2 regions of the Pseudomonas sp. 1L-E-NC-VB-C3 genome follow, and region 2 is predicted to be linked to the other one. Evidence: predicted binding sites of a transcription regulator. Region 2 holds the regulator's gene; the other holds the start of a gene.
What was found. Region 2 encodes FliA, which starts transcription of late flagellar genes. Its sites were predicted from a motif close to CTAAAGTTTNNNNNNNNNNNGCCGNTAA; they were not measured.
Positions count from the first base shown of each region.

Region 1: the regulator FliA is predicted to act here: its motif matches at 3,404-3,431, upstream of AC0Z5Z_RS05345 (methyl-accepting chemotaxis protein).

Region 1 covers NZ_JBXAWD010000002.1:436,628-444,546, reverse strand. Annotated here, with positions in the region: gene AC0Z5Z_RS05355 (AAA family ATPase) at 1-477, opposite strand, end outside; gene pnuC (nicotinamide riboside transporter PnuC) at 474-1,037, opposite strand; gene AC0Z5Z_RS05345 (methyl-accepting chemotaxis protein) at 1,641-3,275, opposite strand; gene AC0Z5Z_RS05340 (undecaprenyl-diphosphate phosphatase) at 3,580-4,410, shown strand; gene AC0Z5Z_RS05335 (DUF1294 domain-containing protein) at 4,407-4,835, shown strand; gene AC0Z5Z_RS05330 (MmcQ/YjbR family DNA-binding protein) at 5,002-5,361, opposite strand; gene AC0Z5Z_RS05325 (LysR substrate-binding domain-containing protein) at 5,358-6,266, opposite strand; gene AC0Z5Z_RS05320 (FMN-dependent NADH-azoreductase) at 6,393-7,004, shown strand; gene AC0Z5Z_RS05315 (alpha/beta hydrolase family protein) at 7,172-7,919, shown strand, end outside.
Region 2 covers NZ_JBXAWD010000007.1:173,347-181,265, forward strand. Annotated here, with positions in the region: gene flhA (flagellar biosynthesis protein FlhA) at 1-730, shown strand, start outside; gene flhF (flagellar biosynthesis GTPase FlhF) at 742-2,082, shown strand; gene fleN (flagellar synthesis regulator FleN) at 2,199-3,029, shown strand; gene fliA (RNA polymerase sigma factor FliA) at 3,026-3,766, shown strand; gene AC0Z5Z_RS13650 (chemotaxis response regulator CheY) at 3,934-4,305, shown strand; gene AC0Z5Z_RS13655 (protein phosphatase CheZ) at 4,324-5,112, shown strand; gene AC0Z5Z_RS13660 (chemotaxis protein CheA) at 5,166-7,451, shown strand; gene AC0Z5Z_RS13665 (protein-glutamate methylesterase/protein-glutamine glutaminase) at 7,501-7,919, shown strand, end outside.

The sequences.
Region 1 (7,919 bases), on a different contig from region 2:
CTCGGCCCAATTTCCTTCGATCACTTGCAACGGCTGTTGGTGCTGGATCAGCCAAACGCGGGTGGCTTCGTAGAACGCCAAGCGATCCGCAAGATCCGGTTGGCAGCGCTGGCCGTCTTCGGTCCAGTCGATCTGTTGTGGGGACAACAGCAGGTGCAGGTCGTAATGGCGCGCCAGTAACTCGGTTTTCAGCCAGGCCGGGCAGGCGCCAAACAAAGTCTGGCTCCAGAGGATGTTGCTGAGCAGGTGGGTGTCGAGAATCAGCAGTGGGGGCTGTTTCGCGCGCGCCTGATCTTCCCATTGCAACTGGCCCCGGGCGATATCAGGGATATCCGCAAGGCAAGTGTCGCGTGGGTTGTCTTCGATGAACCGACGAACATATTCATCAACGCGCACGCCGCCGAAACGCTGCTCCAGCCCTGCCGCCAGCCAACTCTTGCCGGTGGATTCCGGGCCGGTGAGAACAACGACTTTCATGTGCGCAACGCCAGATCGGCACGCCATTCCCGCCAGCCTTGCACCGCGAGCAAGGTAAACAGCGCGTAGAGCGCGGCGGTCAGGTACAGGCCTTTGTAGATGAACAAGCCGACAAAGATCACATCGAGGACGAACCACAGCGGCCAGCATTGCAGACGTTTTTGCGCCATCCACAGTTGCGCGACCAGACTGAAACCGGTGAGCGCGGCATCGACCCACGGCTGTGCGGCGTCGGTCCAGTGCGCCATCGCCGCGCCCAGCAACACACTGCCGATCGCCCCAACGCCGAGGCCGAGCACCATCGAGCGTGGATCGAGGCGGGTAACCTGGCGACCGTCATGCATCGTCCCGGCGCGGGTCCACTGCCACCAGCCGTAGATCTGCAGCGCGGCGTAGATCACTTGCAGCAACATGTCCGAATACAGCTTCACCTCAAAGAAGATCCAGCTGTAGAGCAACACCATGACCAGCCCGATCGGCCAGCACCACGGATTCTGCTTGACCGTCAGCCACACGGCGATGACACCGAGGGCAGCGGCAAACAGTTCAAGCCCGGACATGAGTGATCCTTGGGGGAGTTGAGAAGGGGGCGGATTGTACTGCATTAGTCAGGTCAAAAGCCCCTCACCCTAACCCTCTCCCGGAGGGAGAGGGAACTGACCGCGTTGTTTTGGTCGAGGTACGCCGACCTGGAATATCGCGTCGAACGCAGATCATGAAAAGCGCAGTGATCTGCGATCAAAAGCCCCTCACCCTAACCCTCTCCCGGAGGGAGAGGGAACTGACCGCGTTGTTTGGTCGAGGTACGCCGACCTGGAATAACGCGTCGAACGCAGATCATGAAAAGCGCAGTGATCTGCGATCAAAAGCCCCTCACTCTGACCCTCTCCCGGAGGGAGAGGGAACTGACCGCGTTGTTTGGTCGAGGTACGCCGACCTGGAATATCGCGTCGAACGCAGAACATCAAACGCCCAGTGATCTGCGATCAAAAGCCCCTCACCCTAACCCTCTCCCGGAGGGAGAGGGAACTGATCGCGTTGTTTGGTCGAGGTACGCCGACCTGGAATAACGCGTCGAACGCAGATCATGAAAAGCGCAGTGATCTGCTCCCTCTCCTCGGGGAGAGGGCTGGGGTGAGGGGTGGGCTCACCTCGGTGACCGGTCAGACCCGGAACTGGCGCAGCAACCCGTTGAGCTGTTCGCTCAGTTGCCCAAGCCGCAGGCTGGCTGCACTGGACTGCTCAGCCGCCAACGCGGTGCTATGGGAAAGCCCGGCCGCCTGGGTGACGTTCTGGTTGATGTCCTCAACCACCTGCGCCTGTTGCAGCGTAGCGCTGGCAATCGACGCATTGAGACCGTTGAGATTACGTAACGCCTGGCCAATCGCATTAAGGCTCGCTCCGGCCAGTCCCGCCTGTTCGATGGTCAATTGCGAGGCCTTGCTGCTGTCGCCGATCACCTTCACCGCAGCCTCCGAATGATTCTGCAAACGCTCGATCATCGACTGAATCTCCGCCGTCGATTTCTGCGTACGCTGGGCCAGCAAGCGCACCTCATCGGCGACTACGGCGAACCCGCGACCCTGTTCTCCCGCGCGCGCCGCTTCAATCGCCGCGTTCAAGGCCAGCAGGTTGGTCTGTTCGGCAATCGAACGAATCACCTCCAGCACGCTGCCAATCTGCGTACTCTCCGCCGCCAGGGTGCGGATCACTTCCACCGCCTGATCGATCGTGCCCGAGAGCTTGTCGATCTGTTGCAGGCTGCCGTCAATATTGATCTGCCCCTGTTGCGCCTGCGCTTCGGCATCGCGCATTTCTGCGGCGGCGTGTTCGGCGTTTTTCGCCACGTCCTGCACGCCGTAGGTGACTTCGTTGATCGCTGTGGCCACCAGTTCCATCTGCTGCGACTGCTGCTGGCTGCGCTGCTGCGCCTGCGAGGCATCGTTACCCAGCTCGCTGGAAGACTGGCCCAAAGCGCTGGCCGAGACCTGCAGATCACCAATCACTCGGCGCAGCTTGGCCGTGAAGGCATTGAAGTGATGGGCCAGTTCGGTGACTTCATCCTTGCCATGGGTATCAAGGCTGCGGGTCAGGTCGCTTTCGCCACTGGCGATGTTGGCCATCGCATTCACGGTTTCCTGCAATGGACGGACGATGCTGCGTGCGATCAGAATCACCAGCAGCGCCATGATCAGCGCAATCGCCAGACCGATGGCCGACGCCTTGATCATCTGCCCCTGGAATTCGGCTTGCACATCGTCGACGTACACGCCGGAGCCGATCACCCAGCCCCACGGCTCAAAAAGCTTTACATAAGAGGTCTTGGCAACGGGATCAGTCGCTCCCGGCTTCGGCCAGCGATAATTGACCATGCCCGCGCCTTTGGCCTTGGCGATGGCGACCATTTCGTTGAACACCGCAAAGCCGTCCGGGTCGCGGATCGCCGAAAGGTTCTGGCCTTCAAGTTTGGGGTTGGTCGGGTGCATGACCATCACGGGCGTGAGGTCGTTGATCCAGAAGTAGTCGCTCTGGTCGTAGCGCAGGCCACGGATCGCGGTCAGCGCCTGCTTTTGCGCGGCATCCCTGGTCAGGGTGCCAGCGGTCTCAAGACCTTGGTAATAGGTGAGCAGGCCACTGGCGGTCTGCACCACGTGCTGGGTTTTCTGCGCCTTGGCGTGGTAGAGGTCGTCATGGATCTGCTTGAGCATCAGCACGCCCAAGGTCAGCAACATGACCACCGCCACGATCAAGATGAGCCACAAGCGTCGGCTGATCGACACACTGCGCAAGCTGTTCATAACGCTGTCACTCCGGATTCTTGTTCTTGTAATAAACGATCGCCAGCATCCAGCCACCGCTGTGGGCTCGCGATTGCGCGACTTGAGCCGCCTAACGCGGGGAGCGCTATTAAGGCTTGTCTGTTAGGATTTCGGCCCCGCGCGCGAAAACCTGAATCCGGTTTTGATATTTCACGGAATTTTTACCGTTTCGTGTGGATCCTGTGCGCGCGCAATCGCTACAGCTTTTACCGGCTACGCTGGACGCAGTGAACGAAAAAATACTATCGGGGCATGCCCGCGTGCATCGCTCTTTGGGGGATTGATGGATCTTTGGACCGCCTTGCAGGCACTGATTCTAGGAGTTGTAGAAGGGCTGACGGAGTTTTTGCCCATTTCGAGCACCGGACACCAGATCATCGTCGCCGATTTGCTGAACTTCGGCGGCGAACGGGCCATGGCGTTCAACATCATCATCCAGCTCGGCGCGATCCTCGCGGTGGTCTGGGAGTTTCGGCGCAAGATCCTCGACGTGGTGATCGGCCTGCCGACCCAGCCGAGCGCACGACGTTTCACCGCCAACCTGCTGATCGCCTTCCTGCCGGCCGTAGTGCTCGGCGTGATTTTTGCCGATCTGATCCACGAATACCTGTTCAACCCGATTACCGTCGCGGCGGCGCTGGTCATCGGCGGGATCATCATGTTGTGGGCCGAACAGCGCCAGCATGAAGTGCATGCGGAAACCGTCGACGAGATTCGCTGGACCGACGCGCTGAAAATCGGCTTCGCGCAATGCCTGGCGATGATTCCCGGCACCTCGCGTTCCGGCTCGACAATTATTGGCGGGTTGCTGTTCGGCCTGTCGCGCAAGACGGCCACCGAGTTCTCGTTCTTCCTCGCCATGCCAACCATGGTCGGTGCGGCGGTGTATTCCGGTTACAAATACCGCGACCTGTTCGTACCGGCGGATTTCCCGGTATTCGCCATTGGTTTTGTCACGGCGTTCATCTTCGCCATGATTGCTGTACGCGGCCTGCTCAAGTTCATCGGCAGCCACAGTTATGCAGCGTTCGCCTGGTACCGGATTGCCTTCGGCCTTTTCATTCTGGCGACCTGGCAGTTCGGCTGGGTGGACTGGTCGGCGGCCAAGGCATGAACGATTCCCGCTCGCGCCGCCCTGAGGGACGACCTTCAGGCGGGTGCCTTCAGCATCTGAAGTTGAAGCTTGGGGTGCTGCTGATCGTCTGCGCGCTGCCGCTGTTCGGCTCGCTGTCGATGTGGTTCAGCGGCATCTCGCGGGTGCCGTTGGCGGCGTACGGGATTGTCAGTGTGCTGGCGTTCTTTCTGTATTGGGCCGACAAACGCAAAGCCCGCGCCGATGCCTGGCGCACGCCGGAAAACATACTGCATGCGGTAGAACTGGCGGGTGGCTGGCCGGGTGCTTTGATCGCGCAGCAGGTATTCCGACACAAGACGCGCAAGGTATCGTTTCAGATTCTGTTCTGGGCGAGCGTGTTGCTGCATCAGGTGTTCTGGATTGACCAGATTTTCCTCGGTTCCAACCTGTTGTCTTTGATCTAAAGAACACACTTACCTCTGTAGGAGCTGCCGAAGGCTGCGATCTTTTGGGACGCAGAGCGTCCCCGGCTGCATTCCCACGCAGAGCGAGGGAACGATCAATCCTCGCTGATGAGTCGCCTGACAAACCGCCTTCGCGAGCAGGCTCGCTCCCACAGGATTTGCGTGCTTACAAAAGCAGGCCGATTTGGGTTTTCTTAGGCAACTTGCCCACCACCAGTTGATGCGATCGCTGCAACAAACCCTGTAATTCCTCGGCACCCAGCGGGTAGGGCGGGTGCATGATGATCCACTGCGCCCGCGCCAGATACGGCGCCGGATGAATCCCCGGGCGGTCGCAATGGCCGAGAAACAGATCCTTGTCGACCTTGAACGCCAGCGAATCTCCTCGCAGCCCCTGCAAGGCAAACATCTTGTTGCCGGCAATCGAGAACACCCGCACGCCGCCCCATTTGTAATCTTCCCGCGCGCCGGGCAGAGCCAGACAAAACTCGGCGACCTCGGCTTCGCTCATTCTTCCTTGTTTCATAGAAATCTGTCCCCGCAGGCATTGAACGATTCGACCAAGTGATCAATCCATGCGCGCACCGCTGGCATTACCCCGCGCCTGTGCGGGTACACCGCTTGCAGCCAGCCGCCAGGCAATGACCATTGCGGCAGCACTTGCACCAGTGTGCCGTTACGCAATTCGGTTTCGCAGAACATCATCGGCAGCACGGTAAAGCCCTGACCGGCGAGCACGCAGGCCTTGCGCACCACGAAGTCATCAATGCCCAGCCGCGCTTCCATGCTCAGATCGACGCTCTTGCCTTGCTGATCGAGCAGACGGACGTGAACCATGCGGTCGGCTTCCAGCGCGCCGAGTACCGGCAGGTTTTTCAGGTCCTGCGGATGAGTGATCGTCTTGCCTTGCATGAACGCCGGGCTGGCGATCACCACTGCTTGCGCCTGCCGCAAGCGCCGGGTGACCAGCAACGGGTCTTCATCGCCGTGATCGCGCACACGCAAGGCGACATCGATGCCTTCGGTGACCAGATCGACCCGGCGGTTGAGCAGGACGACCTCCAACTGCACCTGAGGAAACTTGCCGAGGAAATCGCTGATCACCGTCGGCAGCATTTCATGGGCAAGCCCGGTCGGGCACGACACCCGCAAGCGTCCGCGAGGCTCGCTGGACATGCTCGCCACGGCCTCGTCAGCCATTTCCGCTTCCAGCAGCATCGCCTGGCAGTGGCGCAAATAGCGTTCGCCCACGGCAGTGAGGCTCAGTTGCCGAGTGGTGCGTTGCAGCAGACGTGCACCGAGGCGCTCTTCCAACTCGGCAATTCTTCTCGAAAGCCGTGACTTGGGAATACCAAGCAAGCGCCCGGCGGCGGCAAATCCGCCGGCTTCGACCACTTTGGCGAAATAGTAGAGATCGTTGAGGTCCTGCATGCGCGTTTCCAGTCGTTCTATCAATGGGACGAACTATCGCATTGTCGGCGACTAATCAGCTATTGGTTTGTTGCGTAGGATTGTCTCCATTCCGTCGCCGCCGGCGATTCTTTCAGGAGAACCCACATGAAACTGTTGCACATCGATTCGAGCATTCTCGGCGACAACTCGGCTTCCCGTCAGTTGAGCCGTCAAGTCGTCGACGCCTGGCAAGCCGCCGAGCCGAGCGCCGTGGTCACCTACCGCGACCTGGCCGCCGATGCGATCAGCCACTTCTCGTCGACCACGCTGGTTGCCGCCGGCACCACCGCCGAACTGCGCGACGCTGCGCAACAGCACGAAGCCGAGCTGAGCGCTTCGACCCTGGCCGAATTCATCGCTGCCGACGCCGTGGTGATTGCCGCGCCGATGTACAACTTCACCGTGCCGACCCAGCTCAAAGCGTGGATCGACCGCGTCGCCGTCGCCGGCCAGACGTTCCGCTACACCGAAGCCGGCCCTGAAGGCCTGTGCGGCGGCAAGAAAGTGGTGATCGTGTCGACTTCCGGTGGCATTCATGCCGGTCAGGCCAGCGGCATCGCTCACGAAGAGTATCTGAAGCTGGTACTGGGCTTCCTCGGCATCACCGATATCGAAATCGTCCGCGCTGAAGGTTTGGCCTATGGCGAAGAAGTGCGCAACAACGCCATGAGCGCTGCGCAAGCGAAGATCAGCGAGCAACTGTTCGCCGCCGCGTAAGGCTTGCGTAAAGAACAGCGTCTGTTCAGGCAATCCCCAAAAAACTCTGTATTCTGATTCCGCAAGGGCTGATTACGGAGTTTTTTGTTTCTGGCTGTTACATAATCTGGCCCGGGTTATGCAGTTTCAGCACATCCGACGATGTGGTCCGACAGGGTGGGGCATTCATGAGGCATCTTTGTGCACTGTTGCTGATTTGCCTGCTGGGCAGCCTGAATTCAGTGCAGGCCGCACCGGGGCGCCACCCTGTCTGGAGCGTCGGTTATCACGAGATGACCTTTCTCGACCCGCTCGATTTGCAACCGATGCGCGCCATCGCTTTTTACCCGTCCAGTGACCGTGAGCATATGAGTTTGCTTGAGGGTTACTCGGTCGAGGCTGGAGAAGACACCAAGGTCGCCATCGGCCGCTTTCCGATGTTGATGCTCTCCCATGGCAATACCGGCACGCCGCTGGCCTTGCATGATCTGGCGACCTCGCTGGCGCGCAAGGGGTTTGTCGTGGTGGCAGTGATTCATCCCGGCGACAACTGGCGCGACCACAGCCGACTTGGCACGTTGAGCAATCTCTACGGCCGGCCAATCCAGATTTCCCAAGCGATCACCGCGACGCTCGCAGACAACATGCTGGCACCGTTCGTCAATGCTGATCAGGTTGGTGTGATCGGTTATTCGGCTGGAGGCGAGACCGCGTTGATTCTTTCCGGGGCGCAACCGGATCTGGATCGTCTGCGCCGCTATTGCCAGGAACGCCCGGACGATCACGATGCCTGCAACACCCAGGGCGAGCTGATTGTCGATCGCGACGACTTGCAGCCAGTGGCCGATCCACGGGTTCACGCGTTATTGCTGATGGCGCCACTGAGCCTGAAGTTCGGCCGCCACACCCTTGCCGATGTGCACGTACCGGTGCTGC
Region 2 (7,919 bases):
TTTCGGCCTGGAAGCGGTGTGGATCGAAATCAGCCAGCGTGCGCAGGCGCAATCGCTCGGCTACACCGTGGTCGACGCCAGCACCGTGGTCGCCACCCACTTGAACCAGATTCTGTACAAGCACTCCAGTGAGCTGATCGGCCACGAGGAAGTGCAGCAACTCATGCAATTGCTGGCCAAGAGCTCGCCGAAACTGGCTGAAGAGCTGGTGCCGGGCGTGGTTTCGCTGTCGCAGTTGCTCAAGGTTCTGCAAGCGCTCCTCGCCGAGCACGTGCCGGTGCGCGACATCCGCAGCATCGCCGAGGCGATCGCGAACAACGCCGCGAAGAGTCAAGATACCGCCGCGCTGGTCGCCGCTGTGCGGGTCGGCGTATCGCGCGCCATCGTCCAAAGCATTGTAGGCACTGAGTCCGAGCTGCCTGTAATCACATTGGAACCAAGGTTGGAACAGATATTGCTCAATAGTCTGCAGAAGGCAGGACAAGGCTCGGAAGAGGGCGTTCTGCTGGAGCCGAGCATGGCCGAGAAGCTGCAACGTTCGTTGATCGAAGCGGCCCAGCGGCAGGAAATGCAAGGCCAACCGGTGATCCTGCTGGTAGCAGGCCCGATTCGCGCGATGCTCTCGCGCTTCGGTCGCCTCGCAGTGCCAGGGCTGCATGTACTGGCCTACCAGGAAGTACCGGACAACAAGCAAGTGACCATCGTTGCGACAGTAGGGCCCAACGGCTGAGGTAGTGGTTTATGCAAGTTAAGCGTTTTTTCGCCGCCGATATGCGTCAGGCCATGAAGCTGGTTCGCGATGAGCTGGGCGCTGATGCCGCCATCATCGGCAACCGCCGCATTGCTGGCGGCGTCGAGTTGACGGCGGCTCTGGATTACAAATTGTCGGCGCTGGCGCCACGGGTTCCGAACATGGAACTCGAAGACGAGCTGCGCAAGACCCAGTCGCGCATCGTCACCGCCCAGGCCGAGCTGAGCCTGCGTGGCGAAGCCGACGGCAACACCAATCAGCAGTTGTTCGCCGGGCTGCCGTTGACCGCAGGCCTGCCGCTGACTGCTGCCGAACCACTGAGCGAGCCGACCTACGCCGCACCGACGCGCCCGGCCGCAGCGCCTGCGCAGGCCTCGGCGGGTGTCGATCCGCGTGCACTGGATTCGATGCGTTTTGAATTGAACAGCTTGCGCGAGTTGATGGAAGTGCAGCTCGGCACCCTGGCCTGGAATCAGCTGCAAGGCAGCCGTCCGGCCCAGGCCAATCTGTATCGCCGTCTGCAGCGCATCGGCCTGTCCGGCCCGCTGTCGCGCGACCTGTTGGCGATGATCACCGATATCGAAGAGCCGCGTCAGGCCTGGCGCATGCTGCTCGCGCACCTGGCGCGGATGATTGCCGTACCGGAAGTCGAGCCGCTGGAAGAGGGCGGTGTGATTGCCATGGTCGGCCCCGCCGGCATGGGCAAGACCACCACGCTGGCCAAGCTCGCCGCGCGTTACGTGCTCAAGTACGGCGCGCAGAACGTCGCACTGGTGAGCATGGACAGCTTCCGCATCGGCGCGCAGGAACAACTGAAAACCCTCGGACGCATCCTCAACGTGCCGGTGACGCACGTCGATCCGGGCCAGTCGCTGGTGCAGGCATTGGATCCACTGCTACGCAAACGCGTGGTTTTGATCGATACTGCCGGGCTGCAAGCCAGTGATCCGGCGTTGCGCATGCAGCTTGAGAGCCTGGCCGGGCGTGGCATTCGCTCAAAAAATTATCTGGTCCTGGCAACCACCAGCCAGAAACAGGTTCTAACCGCCGCTTATCACAGTTACAAGCGTTGCGGGCTGGCCGGTTGCATCCTGACTAAACTGGATGAAACGGCCAGTCTCGGCGAAGTGTTGAGCCTGGCGATCAGTCATGAATTGCCGGTCGCGTACCTGACCGATGGCCCACGGATTCCGGATGATCTGCATCTGCCGCGTCGTCATCAATTGGTCAGCCGCGCCGTCAGCGTGCAAATGCAGGAAGAACCCAGCGAAGAAGCCATGGCTGACATGTTCGCTGATATCTATCACAGCCCGACCAAGCAGGTTGGCTGAGGTAATCATGAACAGTTTTTGTACCTACATCGATGGTCTGCCACGCATTGTTCCGATCAGGAACGCGCAGCCAGTAATGTGGCCTCCGTCTATGCAAGACAAGGTAAAGAAATAACATGGGCAGCATGCATCCCGTACAGGTGATCGCGGTGACCGGCGGCAAAGGTGGCGTCGGCAAGACTAACGTGTCAGTGAACTTGTCGCTGGCGCTGGCAGAGCTTGGCCGTCGGGTCATGCTGCTGGACGCCGACCTGGGCCTGGCGAACGTCGACGTTCTGCTGGGGCTGACACCCAAGCGCACACTGGCCGACGTTATCGAAGGCCGTTGCGAACTGCGCGACGTGCTGTTGCAAGGCCCGGGCGGGATTCGCATCGTGCCGGCGGCCTCCGGCACGCAGAGCATGGTGCACCTGAGCCCGGCGCAACACGCCGGCCTGATCCAGGCGTTCAGCGACATCGGCGACAATCTCGACGTGCTGGTGATCGACACCGCTGCGGGTATTGGTGACTCGGTAGTCAGTTTCGTTCGTGCCGCGCAAGAGGTGTTGCTGGTGGTCTGCGACGAGCCGACTTCGATCACCGACGCTTACGCGCTGATCAAGTTGCTCAACCGCGACTACGGCATGAACCGCTTCCGCGTGCTGGCCAACATGGCGCAGAGCCCGCAAGAAGGGCGCAACCTGTTCGCCAAGTTGACCAAGGTCACGGATCGCTTCCTCGACGTCGCCCTACAATACGTCGGCGCCGTGCCATACGACGAAAGCGTGCGCAAGGCAGTGCAGAAGCAGCGCGCCGTCTACGAAGCCTTTCCCCGTTCCAAGTGCGCACTGGCCTTCAAAGCCATCGCCCAGAAGGTCGATACCTGGCCGCTGCCCGCCAACCCGCGCGGGCATCTGGAATTTTTCGTCGAGCGTCTCGTGCAGCAAACCGCAGGGCCTGTGATATGACCGCCAGTGGCATGAATCTTTACAAAAAGTCGGCGCGTGACGCGCAATACGAATTGATCGAGCGTTACGCGCCACTGGTCAAGCGCATTGCCTATCACTTGCTGGCGCGCCTGCCGGCCAGCGTGCAGGTCGAAGACCTGATCCAGGCCGGGATGATCGGTTTGCTGGAAGTCTCGACCAAATACGACGCCAGCAAAGGCGCCAGTTTCGAAACGTACGCGGGCATTCGAATCCGCGGCGCGATGCTCGATGAAGTGCGCAAAGGGGATTGGGCACCACGCTCGGTTCACCGTAATACCAGGATGGTCAGCGACGCGATTCGCTCGATTGAAGCTAAAACCGGCCGTGACGCTAAAGATCACGAGGTTGCGGCCGAACTCCAATTGAGTCTCGACGATTACTACGGGATTCTGAATGACACCTTGGGCAGTCGCCTGTTCAGTTTCGACGACCTCTTGCAGGACGGCGAACACGAAGGGCTGCACGAGGATGGCGCCAGTGCTCATATGGAGCCGTCACGCGATCTGGAAGATGAACGCTTTCAGGCGGCGCTGGCGGACGCGATTGCCAATTTGCCGGAGCGTGAGCGACTGGTGTTGGCGCTGTACTACGACGAAGAGCTGAACCTCAAGGAAATCGGTGAAGTCCTTGGCGTCAGTGAATCGCGGGTCAGCCAGTTACACAGCCAGTGCGCGGCCCGTCTGCGGGGGCGTTTGGGGGAGTGGCGAGCGCGCTGAAGGCAGTGTGGGGACACTGCGAAACGAGGCTGGTGCGGTGATGAACGGCGCCGGTCTCGATCCGTTGTGCTCCAGACAAACTTTAAGTGCTGCGCCGATTGATTGAAGTGGCGCGTCCAGGTGCTGGGCGCGTTTAAGACTGCTTGGAGGTCGAATTGAACAAAGACATGAAAATCCTCATCGTTGATGACTTCTCAACGATGCGGCGGATCATCAAGAACCTGCTGCGCGATCTTGGGTTCACCAACACCGTCGAGGCCGACGATGGCACCACTGCCATTCCGGTGCTCAACAGCGGCAGCATCGACTTTCTGGTAACGGACTGGAACATGCCGGGCATGACCGGTATCGACCTGCTGCGTCACGTGCGCGCCGATGAAAAACTCAAGCACCTCCCGGTGTTGATGGTGACTGCTGAAGCCAAGCGCGAGCAGATCATCGAGGCCGCTCAGGCCGGTGTGAACGGTTACGTGGTCAAACCTTTCACGGCTCAAGCGTTGAAAGACAAAATCGAGAAGATTTTCGAACGCATCGGCTGATGAATGCGCGGGGGAGCTATGGAGCATAACGAATCATCACAGGGCGATTTCGAATCGACCCTGAAAAAACACGCGGTCGAACTGGTCGAGAGCCTTGAAAAAGGCAAGTTCGGCGACGCGGTGCAACTGATCCATGAGCTCAATCAGACCCGTGACCGCGGCCTGTATCAGGAAGTGGGCAAGCTCACACGTGAACTGCACAGTGCGATCGTCAATTTCCAGATCGATCCGCACATGCCGCAGGCCGAGGAAGTGTCGCAAATCACCGACGCCACCGAACGCCTGGGCTATGTGGTCAAGCTGACGGAAGCCGCGGCCAACCGCACCATGGATCTGGTGGAAAGCGCCACGCCGGTGGTCAACAGTCTGGCTGATGAAGCGCAGACGTTGAGCGCCGATTGGGGCCGCTTCATGCGTCGCGAGGTCGGGGCTGAAGAGTTCCGTGAACTGGCGCGCCGGGTCGACGGTTTTCTGTCACGCAGCAGCACGGACAACCGTGCGGTGTCGAGCAACCTCAACGACATCCTGCTTGCTCAGGATTACCAGGACCTCACAGGTCAAGTGATCAAGCGTGTGACCCAACTGGTCACCGAAGTCGAAAGCAATCTGCTCAAACTCGTGCTCATGGCCAGTCAGGTCGACCGCTTTGCGGGCATCGAACATGACCGCGCCGCAATGCTTGCTGAAAAAGATCCACAAAAACATCTCTCGCAGGGTGAAGGTCCGCAGATTCATGCCGATAAACGAGAAGACGTTGTGTCCGGTCAGGACGATGTGGACGATTTGTTATCCAGCCTTGGATTCTAGAGTTTCGGAATTCGGGTTTTTTGGGTTTTTAGACCTGTAGGAGCACCCCATTAATGAGCTTCGGCGCCGATGAAGAGATCCTTCAGGATTTCCTGGTTGAGGCCGGCGAGATTCTTGAGCAACTGTCCGAACAACTGGTCGAGCTGGAAAGCCGCCCGGATGATGCAGATCTGCTCAATGCAATTTTTCGCGGTTTCCACACTGTAAAAGGGGGCGCCGGCTTCCTTCAGCTCAATGAGCTGGTGGAGTGCTGTCACATCGCCGAAAACGTCTTCGACATCCTGCGCAAGGGTGAGCGTCGCGTTGATGCAGAACTGATGGACGTGGTGCTCGAAGCACTGGACGCGGTGAACAGCATGTTCAGCGAAGTCCGTGAGCGTGCACCGATCACCGCTGCCACGCCGGAACTGCTGGCCGCGCTGGCGCGTCTGGCCGAACCGCAATCGGCGGATGAAGCCCCGGCTTCGCCGGTTGCCGAGATGATCGAAGAACTGGTCGTTGAAAGCGACTCCTCGGACGACATCACCGATAACGAATTCGAACAACTGCTGGACTCGCTGAATGCCGTCAAGGCCCAGGCTGAGGCTCCGGCCGCTGCTGTGGCGCCCGCGCCGGTTGCCGACACGGCGGCGAGCGATGAAATCACCGACGCCGAATTTGAATCGCTGCTCGATCAGCTGCACGGCAAGGGCCAGTTTGCTGTCGATGCGGTCGCTTCGGCGGCACCAGCAGCGCCGGCTGCTCCGGCCGCGCCTGCTGCGGGTGACAGCTCGGACATCACCGACGACGAATTCGAAGCCTTGCTCGATCAGTTGCACGGCAAGGGCAACTTCGCCGTTGACGCGCTGGAATCGGCCATCGCTTCGGCCCCGTCAGCACCTGCTGCACCGGCAGCCGCTGCGGCCGGCAGTGATCTGATCAGCGATCACGAATTCGAATCGCTGCTCGACGAATTGCACGGCAAAGGCAAGTTTGACGCCAGCGCTGCGACTGCCGGCTCCGTGTCGAGCGTCGCCACGCCAGCGGCGAAAGCTCCGGCTGCCGCTGCTGCGCCGAAGCCTGCCGCCAAGCCTGAGCCGAAAGCCGAGGCGCCGAAACCGGCCGCCGCTGCTGCACCGGCTCCGGCCCGTGCGCCAGCCGCTGCACCGGCAGAAAAACCGGCCAGCGAAGCGGAAACCACCGTGCGCGTCGACACCGCGCGGCTCGACGAGATCATGAACATGGTCGGCGAGCTGGTGCTGGTGCGTAACCGTCTGGTGCGTCTGGGCCTCAACAGCGGCGACGAAGCCATGTCCAAGGCTGTGTCGAACCTCGACGTGGTCACCGCTGACCTGCAGACCGCCGTGATGAAAACGCGGATGCAGCCGATCAAGAAGGTCTTCGGGCGCTTCCCGCGTCTGGTTCGCGACCTCGCACGTCAGCTCAAGAAAGAGATCAACCTGGAACTGGTGGGCGAAGAAACCGACCTCGACAAAAACCTTGTCGAGGCTCTGGCCGACCCGCTGGTCCACTTGGTGCGCAACGCCGTCGACCACGGCATCGAGTCGCCGGAAGAACGCGAAGCATCGGGCAAGGCCCGTGGCGGTCGCGTGGTGCTGGCGGCCGAGCAGGAAGGCGACCATATCCTGCTGTCGATCTCCGACGACGGCAAAGGCATGGACCCGAACGTCCTGCGTTCGATCGCGGTAAAACGCGGTGTGATGGACAAGGACGCCGCCGATCGCCTGAGCGATACCGAGTGCTACAACCTGATTTTCGCTCCGGGTTTCTCGACCAAGACCGAAATCTCCGACGTGTCCGGCCGTGGTGTCGGCATGGACGTGGTGAAGACCAAGATTTCCCAGCTCAACGGTTCGATCAACATCTACTCGACCAAGGGCCAGGGTTCGAAGATCGTCATCAAGGTGCCGCTGACCCTGGCGATCATGCCGACGCTGATGGTCATGCTGGGCAATCAGGCGTTCGCGTTCCCGCTGGTCAACGTCAACGAAATCTTCCACCTCGACCTGTCGACCACCAACGTCGTCGACGGTCAGGAAGTGGTGATCGTGCGCGACAAGGCGCTGCCATTGTTCTACCTCAAGCGCTGGCTGGTCAGCTCCGCCGCTCACGAAGAGCAGCGCGAAGGCCATGTGGTGATTCTTTCGGTGGGCACTCAGCGCATCGGCTTCGTCGTCGATCAACTGGTCGGCCAGGAAGAAGTGGTCATCAAGCCATTGGGCAAAATGCTCCAGGGAACTCCGGGCATGTCCGGCGCCACCATCACCGGTGACGGCCGCATTGCGCTGATTCTCGATGTTCCAAGCATGCTCAAGCGTTACGCCACAAAGCGTATTTGAATCCGGGGCGGCGGCGCGATGACGCGCCGCTGCACCTAATGGAGTGTTTATGGCAGTCAAAGTCCTGGTGGTGGACGATTCGGGTTTTTTCCGCCGCCGCGTCTCGGAAATTCTTTCGGCGGATCCGAGCATCCAGGTGGTCGGCACGGCCACCAACGGTAAAGAGGCGATCGATCAGGCCATGGCCCTCAAGCCTGACGTGATCACCATGGACTACGAGATGCCGATGATGGACGGCATCACGGCAGTGCGGCACATCATGCAGCGCTGCCCGACCCCGGTGTTGATGTTCTCCTCGCTGACCCACGAAGGCGCGCGGGTAACCCTCGATGCGCTGGACGCCGGCGCGGTGGATTTCCTGCCGAAGAATTTCGAAGACATCTCGCGCAACCCCGAAAAGGTCAAGCAGTTGCTGTGTGAGAAAGTCCACAGCATCTCGCGCAGTAACCGTCGTTTCAGTGCCTACAG